3 regions of the Rhizobium sp. ZPR4 genome follow, and region 3 is predicted to be linked to each of the others. Evidence: predicted binding sites of a transcription regulator. Region 3 holds the regulator's gene; each other region holds the start of a gene.
What was found. The regulator LexA, encoded in region 3, represses DNA repair genes until DNA is damaged. The targets are predictions, from matches to a motif close to TGTTCNNNNTGTGTTCNG.
Positions count from the first base shown of each region.

Region 1: a site for LexA is predicted at 4,213-4,230, ahead of ABOK31_RS00980 (ATP-dependent helicase). Genes of this name have one in related genera too.
Region 2: a site for LexA is predicted at 5,473-5,490, ahead of ABOK31_RS19325 (YifB family Mg chelatase-like AAA ATPase). Genes of this name have one in related genera too.

Region 1 is NZ_CP157967.1:197,640-204,910, reverse strand. It holds gene ABOK31_RS00995 (hypothetical protein) at 1-380, shown strand, start outside; gene secD (protein translocase subunit SecD) at 474-3,032, shown strand; gene ABOK31_RS00985 (SMP-30/gluconolactonase/LRE family protein) at 3,155-4,030, opposite strand; gene ABOK31_RS00980 (ATP-dependent helicase) at 4,307-6,373, shown strand; gene ABOK31_RS00975 (hypothetical protein) at 6,545-6,916, opposite strand; gene mmsB (3-hydroxyisobutyrate dehydrogenase) at 7,090-7,271, opposite strand, start outside.
Region 2 is NZ_CP157967.1:4,017,437-4,024,707, reverse strand. It holds gene ABOK31_RS19355 (NIPSNAP family protein) at 1-54, shown strand, start outside; gene ABOK31_RS19350 (hypothetical protein) at 57-683, opposite strand; gene ABOK31_RS19345 (LysE family translocator) at 683-1,315, opposite strand; gene ABOK31_RS19340 (cysteine hydrolase family protein) at 1,340-1,897, opposite strand; gene ABOK31_RS19335 (LysE family translocator) at 2,027-2,644, shown strand; gene cysK (cysteine synthase A) at 2,781-3,749, shown strand; gene ABOK31_RS19325 (YifB family Mg chelatase-like AAA ATPase) at 3,849-5,381, opposite strand; gene gshB (glutathione synthase) at 5,576-6,523, opposite strand; gene ABOK31_RS19315 (cupin domain-containing protein) at 6,617-7,120, opposite strand.
Region 3 is NZ_CP157967.1:1,324,261-1,331,531, forward strand. It holds gene gltA (citrate synthase) at 1-663, opposite strand, end outside; gene ABOK31_RS06550 (ComEC/Rec2 family competence protein) at 945-3,422, shown strand; gene lexA (transcriptional repressor LexA) at 3,403-4,125, opposite strand; gene ABOK31_RS06560 (VOC family protein) at 4,545-5,432, shown strand; gene kdsA (3-deoxy-8-phosphooctulonate synthase) at 5,429-6,268, shown strand; gene eno (phosphopyruvate hydratase) at 6,417-7,271, shown strand, end outside.

The DNA.
Region 1 (7,271 bases), 1.1 Mb from region 3:
GAGACTACAGGACGCACCGCGCCGGAGCGCGGGTGATCGCGTCGTTGTTCGTCGCGTTCTTCGCCTATATCGGACTGGCGCTGGGCGGCGGCATCAACGTTGCCACGCGCGCCGATGCGGACGCGCTCGCCTCAGGCAAGGACAACCAGCCGCTCTATCTTTCCCTGCGCGATCCGGTGCGCGGCATTGTCGTCGCCGATCGGCTGGCGCCACCCAAGGCCACATGGCACGACATAGGGCCAGCAACGCTTGCCGCCCTTCCCTCTCTCGGATATCCGGCAACCTCCTGGCAGCCGAGCCATCCAAGCAATGCTGCTCGGCTCGAATCCCTGGCTTTCCGCGCCTATCTCGCACGCGCACCTCCAGGCGCGCTCGCCTAAGCGGTTGGCGCAGACGCGCTGCATTTCCGACAAGACCTCAAGTCCGCCTGCGGCCAGGCCGTCGGCATAAGCCTACTTTCAAGGAAAATACCCATGCGTACCTCACCATGGCTCGTGGCGCTCTATACAGTGATCATCGTCATTGGCTTTCTGATCGCACTGCCAAACGTGCTGCCGCAGTCAGCTCTCAGCAAGATCCCGTCCTGGCTGCCGCATAGCCAGGTTTCTCTTGGCCTCGACCTTCGCGGCGGCTCCTATCTCGTTCTCGAAGTCGACGAAAAGGACCTGACGAACGGCCGGCTGCAATCGCTGCAGCAGGACGCACGTCGCGTGCTGCGCGACAAGAACATTCAGACCCGCTCGGTCGTCCGCAACGGCGACCAGATCGTCGTAACGCTCAACGATCCCACGCAGAGCGGTGATGCGGTGACGCAGTTGCAGACGCTGGCCAATACGATCACGTCCGGCCTCTCGGCCGGCCAGTCGGATCTCAGCATCAAGCCGAATGGCGCGACCATCGCGATGTCCTTCTCGCAGGCAGGCATTTCGGCCAATGTCGATTCCGCCGTCCAACAGAGCCTTGAAGTCATCCGCAAGCGCGTCGACCAGGTGGGTGTCGCCGAGCCGACCATCCAGCGCGTCGGCCCGAACCGCGTTCTCGTCCAGCTTCCGGGTGCACAGGACCCGTCGCACCTGCGCGAACTTCTCGGCTCGACCGCGAAGATGTCCTTCCACCTGCTTGCCGATAACGTCGATCCGAACAATCCCGGCCCCGGCGTCACCATCATGAAGGACGAGCAGGGCAACAGCTATCCGGTTCTCGACCGCATCGAACTGTCCGGCGACCGCCTGACGGACGCCCGCGTCAGCTTCGACCCTAATACGCATGAGCCGCTCGTCACCTTCCGCTTCGACAGCGCCGGCGCCAACCGCTTTGCGGAAATCACCCGCGAAAATGTCGGCAAGCCCTTTGCTATCGTTCTCGACAACAAGGTTCTGAGCGCGCCGAACATCCGTGAGCCGATCACGGGCGGTTCGGGCCAGATCTCCGGCAACTTCACCGCAGACAGTGCCACCACGCTTGCAGCCCTGCTGCGTGCCGGCGCTTTGCCGGCGAAGCTCACCGTCATCGAAGAGCGCACCGTCGGCGCCGACCTCGGCAGCGATGCGATCCAAAAAGGCATCTATAGCGGCCTGATCGGCTTCGTTCTGGTTGCCGCCTTCATCTTCGTGCTCTACGGCGCCTGGGGCATTCTCGCCAATGTCGCGCTGCTCATCCACACGGTCCTGACCTTCTCGGCCCTGACGCTGGTCGGCGCCACGCTGACGCTGCCCGGCATCGCCGGCGTCGTCCTTGGTATCGGCCTTGCGGTTGACGCCAACGTTCTCATCAACGAGCGTATCCGCGAAGAAACCCGCAAGGGCCGCGGCGCCTTCGCCGCCATCGATAACGGCTTCAAGAAGGCTTATTCGACGATTATCGACGGCAACATGACGGCGCTGATCGCCGCCGCCATCCTGTTCTACTTCGGCTCCGGCCCGGTTCGCGGCTTTGCCGTGACCATGGGTCTCGGCCTCATTATCTCGATGTTCACCTCCGTCGCCTTCGTGCGCGTCGTGATGATCGCCATTACCCGCCGCCGCAAGATGAAGGTGGTCAACATCAGGCCGCTGATCCCCTTCAGCCCCTATGACAAGCACATCCAGTTCATGAAGGCCCGCTTCTTCGGCGTCACCGTTTCGGCGATCCTGTCGATCGCCTCGGTGGTCCTCTTCATCCATCCGGGCCTCAACTACGGCGTCGATTTCCGCGGCGGCATCCAGATGTCGGTCAAGACCAAGGATGCGGCCGATCTGGCGACATTCCGCGAGGGCCTGAACACGCTCGGCCTCGGCGAAATCGCACTGCAGTCCTTCGGCGACAACAACAGCCTCCTAGTCCGCGCCCAGCGCCAGGACGGCGGCGAAGAGGCGCAGACGGCCGCGGTGACGAAGCTCAAGGCGGAAATCGTCAAGATCGACCCAAGCGCGACCATCGAAGGCACCGATGTCATCGGTCCGAAGGTCTCGGGTGAGCTTGCCTGGGCCGGCATCCTGTCGGTCGTGATCGCCAGCCTGGCGATGCTCGTCTACATCTGGGTGCGGTTCGAATGGCCGTTCGCGGTCGGCGCCATCGTCACTCTGGTACTCGACGTCACCAAGGCGATCGGCTTCTTCGCGATCACCGGCCTCGATTTCAACCTGACGGCCATCGCCGCGATCCTGACGCTTGTGGGATATTCGGTGAACGACAAGGTCGTGGTCTATGACCGCATGCGTGAAAACATGCGGCTCTACAAGTCGATGCCGCTTCGCGACATCATCGACAAGTCGATCAACGAGACCCTGGCGCGAAGCCTCTATACCAACGCCACCGCCTTCCTGGCGCTGGTGCCGATGGCGATATGGGGCGGCAGCGCCGTCTCCAGCTTCGCGATCCCGATGGTGTTCGGCATCCTCGTCGCAGGCGCCTCGTCGGTCTTCATCGCCGCGCCGATCCTGCTGTTCCTCGGCGACTGGCGTCGCCGCCATGCCAAGCCGGTCGCCAACGATACAAAGTCGGCGGACGACAAGTCCAGCAAGGACAGCAAGCAGATCCCAGCTGCGGAATAAGCGGCCAATATATGAGAACAGGACATGCCCGGCCTCCGGGCATGTCCATCAGCCGGGCAAAGCACATAGCGGTTTTGCGAGATAAAGCGCTGAGAAGCGGATCCGAAGAGTCGCGAAGCGACCTAGGATATGGTCGGCATATGCAACGGCAGGCCTGGACGCGGCGCCGTTATCTTTTCCACAACACCCTTTTCCTGCTCGGTAACGAGCAAGTGCTTGCCATCGGCGGTAAAGGCAATGTTTCCTGGCCGTGCGCCATCGGTGCGGATGTGACCGGCCATCTTGCCCTCGGTGTCGATCAGACAGACTTCGCCGAGACCGTACATGGCGCAATAGAGCATGCCGCTGCGATCAAAGGCCAGGCCGGATGGTCCGCGCAGCGCGTTTATGGCTGGCGAGGTCATCGATCGCGCAAACATTTCCTGCCGTCCGCCAACGATCTGCCGATAGATTTTTCCAGTCAGCGTCTCACTGTAATAAAGCAACCCATCGGCATCGAAAGCGATGCCGCCGGCAAGGAGCAGCCCGGCAGCCAGAACACGAATGACCCGGCCCTCTGCGGGATCAATCTGATAGACGCAGCCGTTATAGGCAGCCTTGAAGAAATCGGGATGGATATCGCCGCCTTCCAGCAAATCCGCCAGCCGGAAGCCGGAATCGGTCATATAGAGCAGGCCATCGGGCCCGAAGGCGAGAGCGCTCGGATGGAGAAACGGACCGTCCGCACTGCCCTCTATTACTTGCAAGACCCGCCCCTGCGGCGAAAGCCTCACCAGAGAGTCTTCCGGTCCACCGGCTATCCAGAAACACCCGTCACCGTCGACAGCAATTCCGCTCGGAGTGCCGCCAAGCCGGCAAATCTCCCGGGATGCGCCGCCTGCATCATAGAGCTTCAGATAACGGCGACTGGCATCCATTTCGACAAGCGCGAGGCGCCCATCCGGCAGAGCCACCAGTCCGCTGGGCAGACGCAGGCCAGTGGCAATCGTTTCGTTCATGTTCTGAAACCTTCACTCTACGCACTGCGAAACCGCAAAAACTCAAATTGCCGCGCCAAAAAGATACATAAGCACGAAGAAAGTCCTTTTCGAGCCGCATCCAACCAAATCCGAATAAGATTCTTGCGTGGAGGGTCACATCTGCGTGCGGATCGCGCCAATCTTGACAGGCTTTGCTGATTCGGAACATCCATAGAACGCCCATGTGGTTTCGCGTCTGCGATTCGCCGCGCGTTGCGCAGCTGCGTCCCCTGCCCGAAGCATCCAGGAGAGTTGATGACCGCCGCCTATCTGGAAAAATTAAACCCGGAGCAGCGGCTGGCGGTGGAGCATGGCACGAGCGATGACGGCCATATCGCCGGGCCGCTGCTCGTCATCGCCGGGGCGGGCTCCGGCAAGACGAATACGCTCGCCCATCGCGTCGTGCATCTGATCGTCAAAGGCGCAGACTCCCGCCGTATCCTGCTGATGACCTTCTCGCGTCGCGCCGCCGCCGAAATGGGCCGTCGCGTCGAGCGGATCTGCCGTGAGGTGCTGGGGGTAAATGCCGGCATCACCGCCGATGCGCTTGCGTGGACCGGCACGTTCCACGGCATCGGCGCGCGCCTGCTCAGGGACTATGCCGAGCAGATCGGCATCGATCCGGCCTTCACGATTCACGATCGGGAAGACAGCGCCGATCTGATGAATCTTGCGCGCCACGACCTCGGCTTTTCCAAGACCGAGAGCCGCTTTCCGACCAAGGCGACGTGCCTTTCCATCTATTCACGATCGGTCAATGCGGAAGCGCCGCTCGATGGCGTGCTGCGCGACTTCTTCCCCTGGTGCGCCATGTGGGAACAGCAGCTGCGCGAACTCTTCGCCTGTTATGTCGAGGCGAAGCAGGTGCAGAACGTGCTCGATTACGACGATTTGCTGCTCTACTGGGCGCATATGCTGCAGGAGCCGCTGATTGCCGAGGATATCGGCAGCCGCTTCGATCATGTGCTTGTCGACGAATATCAGGACACGAACCGGCTGCAGTCCTCCATTCTGCTCGCCCTGAAGCCCGATGGTCGCGGACTGACCGTCGTCGGCGACGATGCGCAGTCGATCTATTCCTTTCGCGCCGCGACCGTGCGCAACATTCTCGATTTCCCCAAGGCCTTCACGCCATCCGCCGATATCGTCACGCTCGACCGCAATTATCGCTCGACGCAGCCGATCCTTGCCGCCGCCAACGCCGTGATCGATCTCGCCTCCGAGCGCTTCACCAAGAACTTGCGCACCGAGCGGCAAAGCACGGAACGCCCGCGGCTGGTGACGGTGCGCGACGAGGCTGATCAGGCACGCTACATCGCCGATCAGGTGCTCGAAAATCGCGAGGGCGGTGCACGGCTGAAGCAGCAGGCCGTTCTCTTCCGCACCTCGAGCCATAGCGGCCCGCTGGAGGTGGAGCTCACCCGGCGCAACATCCCCTTCGTCAAGTTCGGCGGGCTGAAGTTCCTCGACAGCGCCCATGTCAAGGACATGCTGGCGGCACTGCGTTTCGCCCAGAACCCGCGCGACCGCGTGGCCGGCTTCCGCCTGATGCAGCTTCTGCCCGGCGTCGGCCCCTCGACAGCCCAGCGCGTGCTCGACCAGATCGGCGAAGAAGCAAGCCCGATCACGGCACTCACCGAGCTGCCGCCGCCGCCCCGCACAGGAGACGATTGGACTGCCTTTGTCGAGACGATGCGGGAGGTCAAAAGCGGCAAGGCCGGCTGGCCGGCGGAAATCGGCCTGGTTCGCCAATGGTACGAGCCGCATCTGGAGCGCACGCATGAGGATGCCGCGACCCGTCAGGCGGACCTCATTCAGCTCGAACAGATCGCGGCTGGCTATGGCTCGCGCGAGCGCTTCCTTACCGAGCTGACGCTCGATCCGCCGGACGCCACCAGCGATCAGGCCGGCGTGCCGCTGCTCGACGAGGACTATCTGATCCTCTCGACCATCCATTCCGCCAAGGGCCAGGAATGGACAAAGGTCTTCATCCTCAACGCCGTCGACGGCTGCATCCCCGCCGATCTCGCCGTCGGATCATCAGCTGAAATCGAAGAGGAGCGGCGGCTGCTCTATGTCGCGATGACGAGGGCGAAGGACAATCTCGATCTCGTCACTCCGCAGCGCTTCTTCGTGCATGGTCAGCATGCACAGGGCGACAAGCATGTCTTTGCCTCGCGAACCCGCTTCATTCCTGCGACGCTGCTGCAGTTCTTCGAGGTTTGCGGCTGGCCACAGGCGCGGGCCGAAAGTGCAGCCGCCATTCGAGCGCGAGAAGTGCGAGTCGATGTCGGGGCGCGCATGCGCGGCATGTGGCGCTGAGCTGAGGTTATTAAGGCCAGAAGGGCGAGGCTGCGCCCGTGGGTCTTCTCGTAGGCGTCCGCGCCCATTGCTTGGAGACTGGGTGACGCTCTCGCTCTTACAACCTCTCCGCCGGATTCGCCCGCGCTCATTACGCAAGCCCGGGTCCGGCGCAAGCCGCGCCGGCGGAATTCAGCCGGCGAAGCCCTCCAGAACGAGGGGCTCACCCGCCGTCAGCGGCTGCGTTTGCTGACCCGAATTGTCCCACCAGGTGACGTCGACCGAGCCCTCATAACCCGAGCCGGTGATCGTCGGAATCGTGACAGGAGCTACTCCAACGCTGATCGCCGCGCTGAAGCCTGAACCCATCTGCGCCACGATCGCTATCCCGTCCGGATACACATTGATCCCTAGAATGCCGTTCGGGAGCGGATCGAAACCCGCACCGGCGAAGGTGAAGTTCGCGCTCTCCGACATCACGAAATTCGCTGCCTTGACGTTGATCCACAATTGGTTCTCGGTGATGGTGGCATTGTTGAAGTTGATATTGATGATCGAGCTCATGGCGCTCCCTCTTATTCGCGCTACGTCGCCAATCTCGCCCGGCCCCGCATCCTATGCAAGTTCCATTGCAACAGCTCCGAACCGCCCCCCAGCCCTCTTCCCGCTAGCGGGGAGAGGGCTGGGGATGAGGGGCAATCCGAGCTTTCAACTCACTCGATTGTCGCGAGCCATACTTACTTCACCTCGCGAAACATCTCGATGATTGCCGAAAAATCGCGCCCGCCATTGCCGAGCTTTTCGAAGAGCGCATAGAGCTGCGCCGCCTCTGCCCCCAAAGGCGTCGACGCGCCGCTGGAAAGTGCCGCTTCCTGGGACAGGCGCAGGTCCTTGAGCATCAAGGCGGCCGCAAAGCCGG
Region 2 (7,271 bases), 1.4 Mb from region 3:
GAAACACGCTGCATCATCAGCTACGAGCGCAGCTTCATGCGGCCGGTATTCTAAGGTTATTGAGCCGGATTCGGACAGACTTCGGAGCGACCGTCGAGGCCTTCGGCCATCTTTTCGAATGTCGCCGTCGATCCGGCCTTGCTCCCGCCGATGCGCAGCACATAGAGGCTGTCGAAATCCTTGCCATGCCATTTCGGCACGGCCTTCGCATTACCGCCGTTCTCGCTCATCAGCTGACGGGCGAGATCGACGATCTGCTTGTGCTCCCACGCGACGAAGATCAGTTTGCCGGCATAATCCGGCTTCTTCAGCTCGGATTTCAGATCGTCGATATCCTCATAACCGAAGCTGGTATCGACAGGCAGCCCGAGCGCAATGGCAGTCGGCTCGATGGTCGCAAGCGGCCGGATATAATCGTAGGAAGTGCCGGAATCCTTCTTCCGCTTCGATGGATCAGGCGCGAAGATCGCCGCCGGCTTGCCGAAGAGTTTTGTCAGCACCGGTGGTAAAGCCAGCGCTCGGTTGAGGCCCTGGCAGCTCAATTGGCCAAGACCCGCCTCGGGCTTTTCGCCATGGCGCATGAAGACGATCGTCTGCGTGCCCGTCTCCGCCGCCGAAGCGGCGCTCCAGAGCGATGCGAGTGCCAGAAGGCTGGTGGCGAGCGGCAGCGAAGCGCTCCGCATCACCGCTGGGCCTCGAAAGCCATGCGCACGGCGAGCCCGGCCAGCACAGTGCCCATCAGCCAGCGCTGCACCAGCGCGAAGGACGGGCGGCGGGTGAGGAACATCGCGATCCAGCCAGCACTCAGCGCGAAGATGGCATTGAATGTCACGCTGATGATGATCTGCGCAAAACCGAGAACGAGCGATTGAGTAAAGACGCTGCCGGCGACGGGATCGATGAACTGCGGCAGCAACGACAAATAAAGGATTGCGACCTTCGGATTGAGCAGGCTGGTGACCAGCCCCATGGTGAAGAGCCGGCGCGTGCTATCCTTCGGCAGCTCGCGCACCTGAAAGGCGGAACGGCCGCCAGGCTTCAGCGCATTCCAGGCAAGCCAGGCGAGATAGGCCGCACCCGCAAGCCGCAGCGCATCATAGGCGAAGGGAACGGCAAAGACGAAGGCGGTGATACCGAGCGCGGCCGAGAACATGTAGAAGAGGAAGCCGCAGGCGACGCCGCCGAGCGAGATCAGGCCCGCCGCCGGCCCCTGCGAGATCGAACGCGACACCAGATAGATCATATTCGGCCCGGGTGTCAGCACCATGCCGAGAGCGATCAGGGCAAAGGCGATCATGCTGGTCAGATGCGGCATAGAGCCTCCGGCGGGAAAAGGGCTTCAGAAGGAAATTTCGGTGGACGCGACCAGCTTGATTTCATGCGGCCCGGCATCGAAGCCGTCAAGCAGCATATTGTGATGGGTGACAATGTCTTCGAAGCTCAGCCGGCCCATATCCGCCGTGGTGTGCCCGTCCGCAATCAACGTCACGTCGAAGCCCAGCGAAACGGCGCGCCGCACAGTCGTATCCACGCAGAATTGCGTCATGCAGCCGCCGACGATGAGATGGGTGATACCCCGCGCCCGCAGCCGCGCCTCCAGATCCGTCTCGAAGAAGGAATCGCAGCTTGTCTTATGCACGACGACATCGCCGGCTTCGGGCGCGATTTCCCGGCGCAGCTGCCAGCCCTCGCTGCGCTTGACCAGCCGATGCCCCGGCGCGCCGTCATGCTGGACGATAAAGGCCGGAATGCCGGCTGCGCGGGCGCTGTGTTTCAGCGCCGCAAGCTTGGCGATAACAGCCTCGAGCGCGGCATCAATGGCCGGTTGACGCTCCGGTTTCCCGAGGCCTGTCAGGATGGAATTCTGAAGATCGATCAGGAGCAATGCGGAAGACATGATATCCTTGGGCAAAGCAGTTTCGACGCGCCGTTAACGCCTTGGTAATATGTTCGCGGCGCCGGCGCAATCGCTTGAAAACGCAGAAGTGGTGCGATAGAGCGAATACCATCTCAGGAGGAAAGCTTCATGACGCTCGCGGCCCTGTTTGCCTATTGCGGCGCTCTCTTCATCGCCGCCGCCATCCCCGGTCCAGGCATTACGGCGATCGTGGCGCGGGCGCTTGGCTCCGGCTTTCGCGAGACCTTCTTCATGGGCCTCGGTCTCGTGCTCGGCGACACGATCTACCTGACTGCCGTGATCCTCGGCCTCGCCTTCGTGGTGCAGACCTTCACCGAGGTCTTCATCGTCATCAAGATCGCCGGTGCGCTCTATCTCGGCTACATCGCCTGGAAGCTCTGGACGGCGGGCCTGCTTGCGGCCGATATCGCGGCCAAGAAATCCAACGGCGCCAGCATGTCCTTCCTCTCGGGCCTGCTTGTCACGCTCGGCAATCCGAAGACCATGCTTTTCTACGTCGCGCTGGTGCCGACGCTGATCGATATCGGCAGCATTGGCCTGCGCGAATACGCAACCCTGGTGGCAGCGACTTTCGTCATTCTTCTGATCGTTCTCGTGCCCTATATGCTGCTGGCGTCGCGGGCGCGCACCTTTCTCAAGAAGCCGAGGGCGCTGCAGATCCTGAACCGGGTCGCCGCCAGCATCCTCGCCGCCACCGCCGCCTTCATCGCAGCGCGCGCCGCCTGAAAAAAACATTCTCAACAAAGGCGATTGGGAGATTCTTTTCTCACGCACCTTGCGCGGCGAACGTGTGCACACTCTGGTTTCCGCAGCCGTTTGATCCTATTGTCATTGCATAAATCCAATATAGGGAGAGCTACCCATGTCCGACACCCGCAAACCCGGCCGCGGCCGCGTCTATGCCTCGATCACCGAGACCATCGGCGATACGCCGATCGTCCGCCTCGACAAGCTGGCGAAGGAGAAGGGCGTCAAGGCCAACCTCTTGGCAAAGCTCGAATTCTTCAACCCCATCGCGTCCGTGAAGGATCGTATCGGCGTCGCCATGATCGAGAGCCTGGAAACCCAGGGCAAGATCGCTCCCGGCCGGACCGTGCTGATCGAGCCGACCTCAGGCAACACAGGCATTGCGCTTGCCTTTGCCGCAGCCGCCAAAGGCTACCGGCTGATCCTTACCATGCCGGAGACCATGTCGATCGAGCGTCGCAAGATGCTGGCGCTGCTCGGCGCCGAGCTGGTGCTGACCGAGGGACCGAAGGGCATGAAGGGAGCGATTGCCAAGGCCGAAGAACTGGCCGCGTCGCTGCCGGATGCCATCATTCCGCAGCAGTTCGAAAATCCCGCCAATCCGGAAATCCATCGCAAGACGACGGCTGAGGAAATCTGGAACGATACCGACGGCAAGGTCGACATCTTCGTTTCCGGCATCGGCACCGGCGGAACGATCACCGGCGTCGGCCAGGTGCTGAAGGCCCGCAAGCCAGACATCAAGGTCATCGCCGTCGAGCCGACGGATTCGCCGGTTCTTTCGGGCGGCAATCCCGGCCCGCACAAGATCCAGGGCATCGGTGCCGGCTTCGCGCCGAAGGTTCTCGATACGCATGTCTATGACGAGGTAATCACCGTCAGCAATGACGAGGCGTTTCAACAGGCCCGGCTCGTCGCAAAGCTCGAAGGCGTGCCTGTTGGTATTTCCTCCGGCGCGGCGCTGACGGCAGCCATCAAGATTGGCCAGCGTCCCGAAAACGAAGGCAAGACCATCGTCGTCATCATCCCCTCCTTCGCCGAGCGCTATCTGTCGACGGCGCTGTTCGAAGGCCTTGGCGGCTGAAATGAGCTGCAATAAATTGATTGAGAAAGGGGTGCTGCGGCGCCCCTTTTTTGTTCGGACAAGCCGAAGACAGCACCGTGCCACCTCAGCTCCGGATTTTCAGGCATGCGCGGCCAGCCGCTCGCCGGCGATGCGATAGGAGATGGCTTCAGCAAGGTGGATGCGCCCAACGGTTGGTTTATCGTCCAGATCGGCAAGCGTTCGCGCGACCTTGAGGATGCGATGATAGCCACGGGCGGAGAATTTCATTTTCTCGGCGGCATCACGCAGCAGCTGTAGGCCTGATGCATCCGGCTCGGCGATGGTTTCGATCATCGCGGTCGAGCAGCGGGCGTTGGTGGTGATCTCCATCATGCCAGCCCGTTCGAAACGCTCCCGCTGCCGTTCGCGGGCACGGGCGACACGCAAAGCAACATCGGCGCTGCTTTCCGAGGCCGTTGGCCGGATGAGATCAGCGGCGGAGACCGCCGGCACATCGATGCGGATATCGATACGATCGAGCAGCGGGCCGGAAATGCGACCTTGATAATCGCTCGCGCAGCGCGGCCCACGGGCGCAGGTGTGCCCCGGCTCGCCAGCCATGCCGCAGCGGCACGGGTTCATCGCCGCCACGAGTTGGATACCGGCCGGATAGGCGACGCGATGATTTGCTCTGGCGATAACACACTCGCCGGTTTCGAGCGGCTGACGCAGCGCATCGAGCGCCTGCGGTGAAAACTCCGGCAGCTCGTCGAGGAAGAGAATGCCGTGATGGGCGAGCGACACCTCGCCAGGCCGCGCGCGCAGACCGCCGCCGACCAGCGCCGCCATGGTGGCCGAATGATGCGGCGCGCGATAGGGCCGCCGGTCGGAGAGCTTGCCGCCCGAAAGCTGGCCGGCGATCGAATGGATCATCGACACTTCAAGCAGCTCGTTCGTCGACAAGGGCGGCAGGATCGATGGCAGGCGCGAGGCGAGCATCGACTTGCCGGAGCCAGGAGGCCCGACGAAAAGAAGATTGTGCCCGCCGGCCGCCGCCACTTCCAGGGCGCGCTTGGCGCTTTCCTGCCCCTTGATATCGGCAAGATCGGGCAGATTGGCAGCACTCGCGCGAACGGAGGGCTCCGGCCGTGACAGGACCTGCGTACCACGGAAATGATTGGCGAGCGCGATCAGGCTGCGCGGCGCCAGAATGTCCATCTCCTTGCCGGCCCAGGCAGCTTCCGGCCCGCTTTCGGCCGGGCAGATCAGGCCCTTGCCCGCAGCGTTGGCGGCGATCGCCGCGGGAAGCGCGCCGGCAACAGGCGCAATCGTGCCATCGAGATTGAGCTCGCCGATAACGGTGTAGGACGACAGGGCATCGGCAGGGATCGCGCCGAGCGCCGCCATCAGGCCGAGCGCGATGGCAAGGTCGAAATGGCTACCTTCTTTCGGCAGATCCGCCGGCGCAAGATTGACTGTCACTTTCTTTGGCGGCAGCGCAAGGCCGGAAGCGTGCAGCGCTGCCTGAACCCTTTCCCGGCTCTCTGCGACAGCCTTGTCCGGCAGACCGACGATATGCATCAGCACCTTGCCGGGCGCGATCATAACCTGCACTTCGACGGGTACGCCCTCAATGCCCTGAAACGCCACCGTACTGACGCGCGCTACCATGCCCTATCCCCTGTCGCGGAACCCGTTTGCCGTTACGTGCCCCGATCAGCAAACTTCGGGTTGCAATCTGGCACAAGACAAGGAATGAAACAAGAACAATAAATGAACAGAAGCTTCTCTCAGTCATGCCGAAATCATCGACATGACTGAGTGCGCATTATTGTCCAGCTGGAAGCGTGGTCGAGAACAGCCGATCAGGCCCGCTTGGCCTCGATCGCATCCCAGAGCAGGCTGGCGATGTCGGCGCCGCCGAAGCGCTTCACTTCGCGGATGCCGGTCGGCGACGTCACGTTGATCTCGGTCATGTAGTCGCCGATGACGTCGATGCCGACGAGCAGGAAGCCACGCTCCTTCAGCGCGGGGCCGATGCGGGCGCAGATTTCCTTTTCGCGCGCCGTCAGATCGGTCGCTTCGGCACGGCCGCCGACATGCATGTTGGAGCGGGCGTCATGCTCGGCCGGTACGCGGTTGATCGCGCCGACGGCCTCACCATCGACGAGGATGATGCGCTTGTCACCCTTGCGCACGTCAGGCAGATATTGCTGTGCGATGAACGGCTCGCGGAAGAGCTGGCCGAACATTTCGAGTAGCGACGAGAGATTGCGGTCGTCGCGCGTCGAATGGAAAACGCCAGCGCCGCCATTGCCGTAAAGCGGTTTCAGGATGATATCGCCCATCTCCTCACGGAAGCGGCGGATTTCGCCGGCATCGCGGGTGATCAGCGTCTTCGGCATGAGATCGGCAAATTCGGTGACGAAGATCTTTTCGGGCGAGTTGCGCACCCAGGCCGGATCGTTGACGACGAGCGTCTTCGGGTGGATGCGTTCGAGCAGATGCGTCGAGGTGATGTAGGCCATGTCGAATGGCGGGTCCTGGCGCAGCAGCACCACGTCCATGGTCGAGAGGTCGACGCGCTCGGCCTCGCCGAGCTCGAAGTGATTGCCCTTCACATCGCGCAGGATCATCGGTTCGACGGAGGCATAGATCTTGCCGTCGCGCATGCTCAGCCGCTCGGGCGTATAGTGGAAGAGCTTGTAGCCGCGGTTCTGCGCCTCGAGGCTCATGGCGAAGGTCGAGTCGCCCGCAATGTTGATGCTCCGGACATGGTCCATCTGGACCGCAACATTCTTGATACCAGCCATAGTCAGCCCTCGCTCGAATTTGCGGACAGATGTAGGTCGGCCCGCCTGCAAACGCAACGGCTATTCAATCGCTTCCGTGGAGCTGTGCGGCACTCAGGCGGCAAGGCCCTGCGTGTTGCCTTGCCGGACGAGGTTGCGCAGACGATAAGCCATGGTCAAAGGCTTCGGGAACGGCTTGCGCAGGAAGGCGACCTTGCGCAGATAGCGGTCGATGCGCCATGTCGCCCAGGTGCCGCCGGCGAAATAGGCGACATCGCCGGCATGCAGCGTGCGCTCGACACCGTCTTCCGTGGTGATGTGAACCTCGCCTTCGAGGATCATCACCGTTTCATCCCAGCCGAAATACCAGCGGAATTCGCCTGCGGTGCAATCCCACAGCGCAGTCATCGCGGCATCGTCCTGTCCGCGCGAGTGCTCGGCGATACGGGCAACCGGATCGCCCGACAATATCCAGGAGCGTTCGATCGGCGACGGCTTCATTTCCATCTCGTCGCTGGCGCCCGCCACGAAATTCTTCGACGGCGACATCGCAACAACGACCGGGACGGCACGCGCGGCAAAGGCCGCCATGCTCGCCAACATCAGTTTCAAGACCATGCAATCCCCCAAATTCCATGCGCGTCTACGATCTCATCGCATGGAAGGAGTAACGGCACGGTTCATCAAACCGAACGCATTTTAACGATTGCAGCGATTAAAGCGCATCGCGATCTTTCAGATTCGCTTCTCGCGCTTTAACCCTTTGATT
Region 3 (7,271 bases):
GTCCATGGCGCGTGCGAGCACCGGATTGACGACATATTCTTCGCAAGGAACGGCAAAGCACATGCGCAGGAAGTTCGACGCATAGTCGAGGTCGTTCTTCGGATAAACGAAAGGCTGACCGATATGGTACTTGTAGGCCATGGCGGCAAGCGTCGGCATCTTGGCGATCATGCGCAGGCTTGCGACCATGCGCTGGTGCGGATCGGTGATGTCGGTCGAGTCGTGATAGAAGGCAGAGAGCGCGCCGACGCAGCCGCACATGACGGCCATCGGATGCGCGTCGCGGCGGAAGCCGGTGAAGAAGCGCGACATCTGCTCATGAACCATCGTGTGGTGGGTCACGCGATAATCGAAGTCTTTCTTCTGTGCCGCCGTCGGCAGTTCGCCGTAAAGAAGGAGGTAGCAAACTTCGAGGAAATCGCCGTGTTCGGCCAGCTGATCGATCGGATAGCCGCGATGCAGCAGAACGCCTTCGTCGCCATCGATATAGGTGATGCTCGACTCGCACGACGCGGTGGAGGTGAAGCCAGGATCGTAAGTGAAAGTGGAGGTGTTCTTATAAAGGGCACCAATATCAATGACACTCGGGCCGATGGTTCCGGTCTTGACCGGCAGGTCCACCGTCTTTTCACCCCAAGTTAGTTTCGCGCTTTGTTCCGTCATGCTGATCCTCCAAGATTTGGCGGGATTGACGCCATAAAAAGCGCCAAAAGGTTAAGCGACTACCGACTAGCTATATGATCCAGAGCCTAATGCCAAGTTATCCTAACGCTGAATTGTGCAATGCAGTATCAACTTTTGGGCACTGCGGAAGCGTCTTTAATTATGCTACGCGGGCAAACCGGCTCAATTGCGCCATGCTTGCGCCGATTTTGGTTGAATTCACTGCCTGCTGACGGCAAAAATCGCGCGAAAGCTGTAGTTTTGCGTGGGGGCGGTAGCGCGTGCCTAATTTGGAGGCATCCGAGCAGCGGAAGAAGGGTGGGGACGTTGCTGCGCTCTCGCAGCCTCGCCCAGTTGTCGCCACGATTACCTCCCGCGCCGAAGTGCCGCGACGGGAACGGACGCAAGATCAGACGCGGCTGACATCGCGGCTGCTGCGGATATTCGACAGCATTCGGCTTGGCACCTTGAGACTGATCGAAGAGGAGGCGGCCTATGGTCGCGCGATCCTGCTTGCGCCGATCTACATGGGCCTTGGCGCAATTTTCTGGTTCAAGGCTGGCAGCGATCCGCCTGCACAGGCCGTTCTTGCGGGCCTGTTGGTCTTCGCCAGCGGGTTTGCGCTCATGCGGGAGGCGGGCAGGCTGTTTCGCCATCTGCTTTTTGCCGGCATGCTCCTTTGTCTGGGCATGGCGCTGGCGCAATGCGAAAGCTGGCGGGTTTCCACTGTCATGCTCGATTCGGCCGTGACGACGACCGTGACCGGTCAGGTCGAACGGCGGGAATCCTATGACAATGGACGCTGGCGCTATGTCATCCGCGTCGGGGCAACGGAAAAGCCTTCCATTCGCCGCGCACCGCAACGGGTTACGATCTTCGTGCGCAAGCAAGCGGAGCCATTCGATCTCGGTGACCGTATTCAGGGCAGGGCGCGGCTGGCGCCTCCGGCCGGACCAGCCTTGCTTGGCCTCAATGATTTCGCCTTCAGCTCCTATTTCAATGGTATCGGTGCGAATGGTTTTGCCTACGGAACGCCGAAATTATTGTCCCCAGCCAGTGATAATACCGCCGACTCTCTGATGGATACGGCCGATATTTGGCTTGCCGGCCTGCGCAACAGCATAGGTGACAGGATCAGGCAAACCCTGCCGGGAGATACCGGCGCCTTTGCTGCAGCGCTTGTCACCGATGAGAGACGCGCAATCTCCAAGGACACGACCGAAGCGCTGAGAATTGCCGGTCTGACCCATATTGTCGCAATCTCCGGTCTGAACATGGCGCTGTCAGCCGGTATTTTCTACGTTGGCCTACGCTATTTGTTCAGCCTGTTTCCGGGTGTCGCGCAGGCTTGGCCGACCAAGAAATTCGCCGCCTTCGGCGCGCTTCTCACTGTCACGGCCTATTACCTCATCTCCGGCTTCGGTGTGTCCGCCGAGCGTGCCTTCATCATGATGGCGATCATGCTCGTGGCCGTGCTTTTCGATCGGCCATCGATCAGTCTGCGCAATGTCGCACTTTCAGCGATCATCATTCTTGTACTGTCGCCATCTCAGGTACTTGGCCCGAGCTTCCAGATGTCCTATGCGGCGACGCTGGCGCTCGTGTCGGGCTATTCGTTATGGAAGCGGCGGCGGCATCGTGAAAGCATTCTATCGCGCATCCGTCTGTTAAGTCCGCTATTATTCGTCACGCGCTTCTTTGGAGGCGTGATGTCGACCTCGTTCATCGGCGGTGCGTCGACGGCCATTTTCTCGATCGAACATTTTCACCGATTGGCGACATATGGCCTTGCCGCCAATCTCGCGGCCATGCCCATCGTCTCTTTTATCGTCATGCCTTTCGGCATGGCGGCGATGTTGCTCATGCCGCTCGGACTCGACGGGCCTTTCTGGAAAGTCACCGGAGAGGGACTGGAACTCGTCATCGTGATTGCAAGAACCGTAGCCGGTTGGGGAGGCGACATTACCTTCGGCCGCCAGCCGGCCTGGTTGATGCCGACGTTCATTGTCGGCTTCCTGATCATGAGCATCTTGCGGACGCGGCTTCGCCATCTGGGTCTGCTATTGTTGCTTTCATCCGTGGGCTTGGCAGCATTCGGCTCCGGCGTACCAAAACCCGACCTGATGATCTCCGAGGATGGCGTCCTGGTCGCGTTGCGCCAGGATGATATACTCGCGACCAACCGAGAGAGACCGCAGGCCTTCATTTTCGAACAATGGCAAAAGGCATTGGTTGCGGCGGAGCATCAGCCGCCGACTATGCTTCCTGCCGATAGCCGACTGCCACAGATCAGCAAGGCAGATCGTTATAAACGATTGAACAGTGAAGAACAGAAGGCAGTCCGGACGGCAATGGAGGAAGCCCTGGATCGCACCATGCAGGGCAGTTTCGCCTGCCAGAAAGGAGCATGGTGTGCAGCCATCCTCGAAAACGGCGCAATATTGGTCACGATCGAGAACGCAGCCTATCTGCCCTCGGCCTGCGACATGGCGAATATCGTCGTAACGCCAATCCGATTACGGCTAGACCATTGCCGCTCCGGAGCGATGCTCATAACCGGTGCGACATTACGAAAAACCGGGTCCATCGAAATGGCGCTCACCGCCGATAAACCCACTATCTCCGCCGCGTTCGAAAACCCGCAGCGGCCATGGACCAGACACCGAACTTATGATTGGCGCACCGGCAAATTCGATGCACCAAATGCGCAGGCATCACCAATCGTTGACAATTCACCGGTCAGTGATAGCGACGAATAAGGCCGACGAGCTTGCCCTGGACCTTGACGCGGTCTGGCCCGAAGATGCGGGTTTCATAGGCGGGGTTTGCGGCTTCCAGCGCGATCGAGGCACCCTTGCGACGGAAGCGCTTCAACGTAGCCTCTTCATCGTCGACGAGCGCAACGACGATATCGCCGGGATTGGCTGTCGTTGAGTTGCGGATGATCACCGTATCACCGTCGAAAATTCCGGCGTCGATCATCGAATCCCCTCGAACCTCCAGCGCATAATGCTCGCCGGAGCCGAGCATATCGGCGGGAACGGTAATATCGTGCGTATTGTTCTGGATGGCCGAGATCGGAACGCCGGCAGCAATGCGACCCATCACCGGTACGGATGCCGAGCCATTGTGATCGTCATTTGCCACCTTTTGTGGAGCCGGAGGGGCGACAGGCTGTGGCTTGCCGAGGCTGCCCTCGATGACGCTGGGCGAGAAGCCGCGGCGCGGCTGCAGGCTGGGATTATAGGCATCGGGAAGCTTGATGACTTCGAGCGCTCTGGCTCGGTTCGGCAGCCGGCGGATGAAGCCTCGCTCCTCCAGCGCCGTGATCAGGCGATGAATGCCGGATTTGGATGCCAGGTCCAGCGCATCCTTCATCTCGTCGAAAGATGGTGGTACACCGGATTCCTTCATGCGTTCGTGAATGAAGAGAAGCAGTTCCTGCTGCTTGCGCGTCAACATCGTCTTGGAACCCCAGAATCAAGAAAAAACGGTGAAACAAATCCAGAACGGACACTATATGTTCCATATGTGTTCCGCAAGTACTTAAATTTCGGTAAAGCCTTGTCCGGTCAATTAAATAATTATGACTTGCGAATGGACCGGCTGAGAGCAGCAAAGCGATATATCCGCGCTAACCTATCGAAAAATATGGAAAATGTCGTTTCGTTCATTCGCAGGGTTTTGTGACATGCCGGGAATATCGAAGATGTCGACCAATGCCATGTGACATCGCATAAGCCGGCTTTGGGAGAGAATCAGCAATCACTTTTGCGAGATTGCATTCCGCCCATGTCGTGCGCTTCGGGCGTTCACGCTTCCATCTTGAATTGCGCGGGGGATCGGCGCAAATCTGCTGCCGCAGGCAAACAGGAGGAACTATGATTTCGTCTCCGCATCCACTGGATCATCTCGTGCTGCCGACCGTCAACATCGCTCTGGCACGCGAACGCCTCGGCAAGCTCGGCTTCACGGTGGCCCCAGATGCGCGCCATCCCTTTGGCACGCAGAATGCCTGCGTCTTCCTTGCCGATAAAACCTATCTCGAGCCTCTGGGCGTGGCATCTCCGGAGCAGTGCGAGAAGAGCATCGTGGATGGTAATGTTTTCGTCGCACGCGACCAGGCTTACCGCTTTCGGGTCGGGGAGGATGGTTTTTCAGCCGTGGTGTTCGGCACGGATGATGCCGTTGCGGATGATGAGCGCTTCAGAGCGGCGGCAATCTCGGCGGGACGGATGCTGGATTTCTCCCGTCCGATGAAGATGCCGGATGGGACGGAAACCATGGCCGGCTTTCGTCTTGGCTTTGCCGCTGATCTGCGTGCGCCGGATTTTCTCGCATTCTGCTGTCAGCGCATCAATCCGCTACCAGCCGATCGCGGCATGCTTGAGCGGCACGAGAACGGCGTGACCGGCATTGCCCGGGTAGTGCTTTGCGCGCCGAAGCCGGCGGTCTATCGCAGCTTCTTCGAGGAGGTTATCGGTGGCCCGCGCATTGTGGAGCATTCCTTTGGCCTGACGATCAGGGCCGCCAATGCCGATCTGGAGATTTTGACGCCGGAAGGAATGGAGGCATTCTATGATCTGCCTGTCCGTACAGACGATCCGGGGCTCAGGGCGCGCGCAATCCTTTTTAAAACGCGCGATCTTTCCGTGACATCGTCGCATTTCACTGCTAACGGCGTCACCTATACGCGTAAGAACAATCGTATATTGGCAAGACTGGCGCCCGGTCAGGGCGCGCTGTTCGCCTTCGAGGAGATAGCATGAGCACGAATTCCGAAGTGACCGTCGGCGAAGGAGCCTCCAAGGTCCTGTTCTCCAACACCTCCAAGCTCTCGCTGATTGCCGGCCCCTGCCAGATGGAGAGCCGCGACCATGCATTTATGGTTGCCGGCGTCCTGAAGGAGCTCTGCGGCAAGCTCGGCATCGGCCTTGTCTACAAGTCCTCCTTTGACAAGGCCAACCGCACCTCGCTGTCGGGCAAGCGTGGCATCGGCCTGGAAAAGGCGCTGGAGGTCTTTGCTGACCTCAAAAAGGAATACGGCTTTCCGGTCCTGACAGACATCCATACGGAAGAGCAGTGCGCCATCGTTTCCAAGACGGTCGATATCCTGCAGATCCCGGCTTTTCTGTCGCGCCAGACCGATCTGCTGGTCGCCGCCGCCAAGACCGGCCGTGTCGTCAACGTCAAGAAGGGTCAGTTCTTGGCCCCCTGGGACATGAAGAATGTGCTTGCCAAGCTCAATGAAAGCGGCAATCCGAACATCCTTCTGTGCGAGCGCGGCGCCTCCTTCGGCTACAACACGCTCGTTTCCGACATGCGCTCGCTGCCGATCATGGCGGCGATGGGCGCTCCGGTGATTTTCGATGCGACCCATTCGGTGCAGCAGCCCGGCGGGCAGGGCGGCTCAACCGGCGGCGATCGCCGATTTGTCGAGACACTGGCGCGTGCCGCTGTCGCCGTCGGTGTTGCCGGCCTTTTCGTCGAGACGCATGAAGACCCGGATAATGCACCGTCTGATGGCCCGAATATGGTCTATCTGAAGGATATGCCGCGGCTTCTGGAGAAGCTGCTGGCCTTCGACGCAATCGCCAAGGCCTGAAATGTAGCCGGCATTCAACAGGCTGACATGAATTTGCGTTACGGGCCTGAAGGAGTGCCAAATCGCGGCGCGGATCGCCATTGTAATTTCCGCGCCTTCGATTAAGACGATTTAAATCGATTTATAAACCAGCGAGCAGGAAGCTATCATGACCGCAATCACCGACATTATCGCCCGCGAGATTCTCGACAGCCGTGGCAATCCGACTGTCGAAGTCGATGTCTACCTCGAAGATGGCAGCTTGGGCCGCGCGGCGGTTCCGTCGGGCGCGTCGACCGGCGCGCATGAAGCCGTCGAGCTTCGCGATGGCGGCAAGCGCTATCATGGCAAGGGCGTCGAGAAGGCCGTCGAAGCCGTCAACTCGGAAATCTTCGACGCGATCGGCGGCATGGATGCTGAAAACCAGATCCAGCTCGACAACATCATGATCGAACTCGACGGCACGCCGAACAAGTCACGCCTCGGCGCCAACGCCATCCTCGGCGTCTCGCTCGCCGTCGCCAAGGCTGCCGCCCAGAGCGCCAACCTGCCGCTCTACCGCTATGTCGGCGGTGCTCATGCCCGCCTGCTGCCGGTCCCGATGATGAACATCATCAACGGTGGCGCCCATGCCGACAACCCGATCGACTTCCAGGAATTCATGATCCTGCCGGTTGGCGCCGAATCCATCCGCGACGCCGTTCGCATGGGCTCGGAAATCTTCCACGTCCTCAAGAAGGAACTGGCATCGCAGGGCCACAACACCAACGTCGGCGATGAAGGCGGCTTTGCGCCGGGCCTTTCCAGCGCTCCGGCAGCCCTCGACTTCATCATGAAGTCCATCGAAAAGGCCGGCTACAAGCCGGGCGAAGAAATCGCTCTTGGCCTCGATTGCGCCTCGACGGAATTCTTCAAGGACGGCAAGTACGTTCTCGAAGGCGAAGGCCGCACGCTGGAATCTGGCGCCATGGCTGAATACCTCGCCGAACTCGCCGCCAAGTATCCGATCGTTTCGATCGAAGAC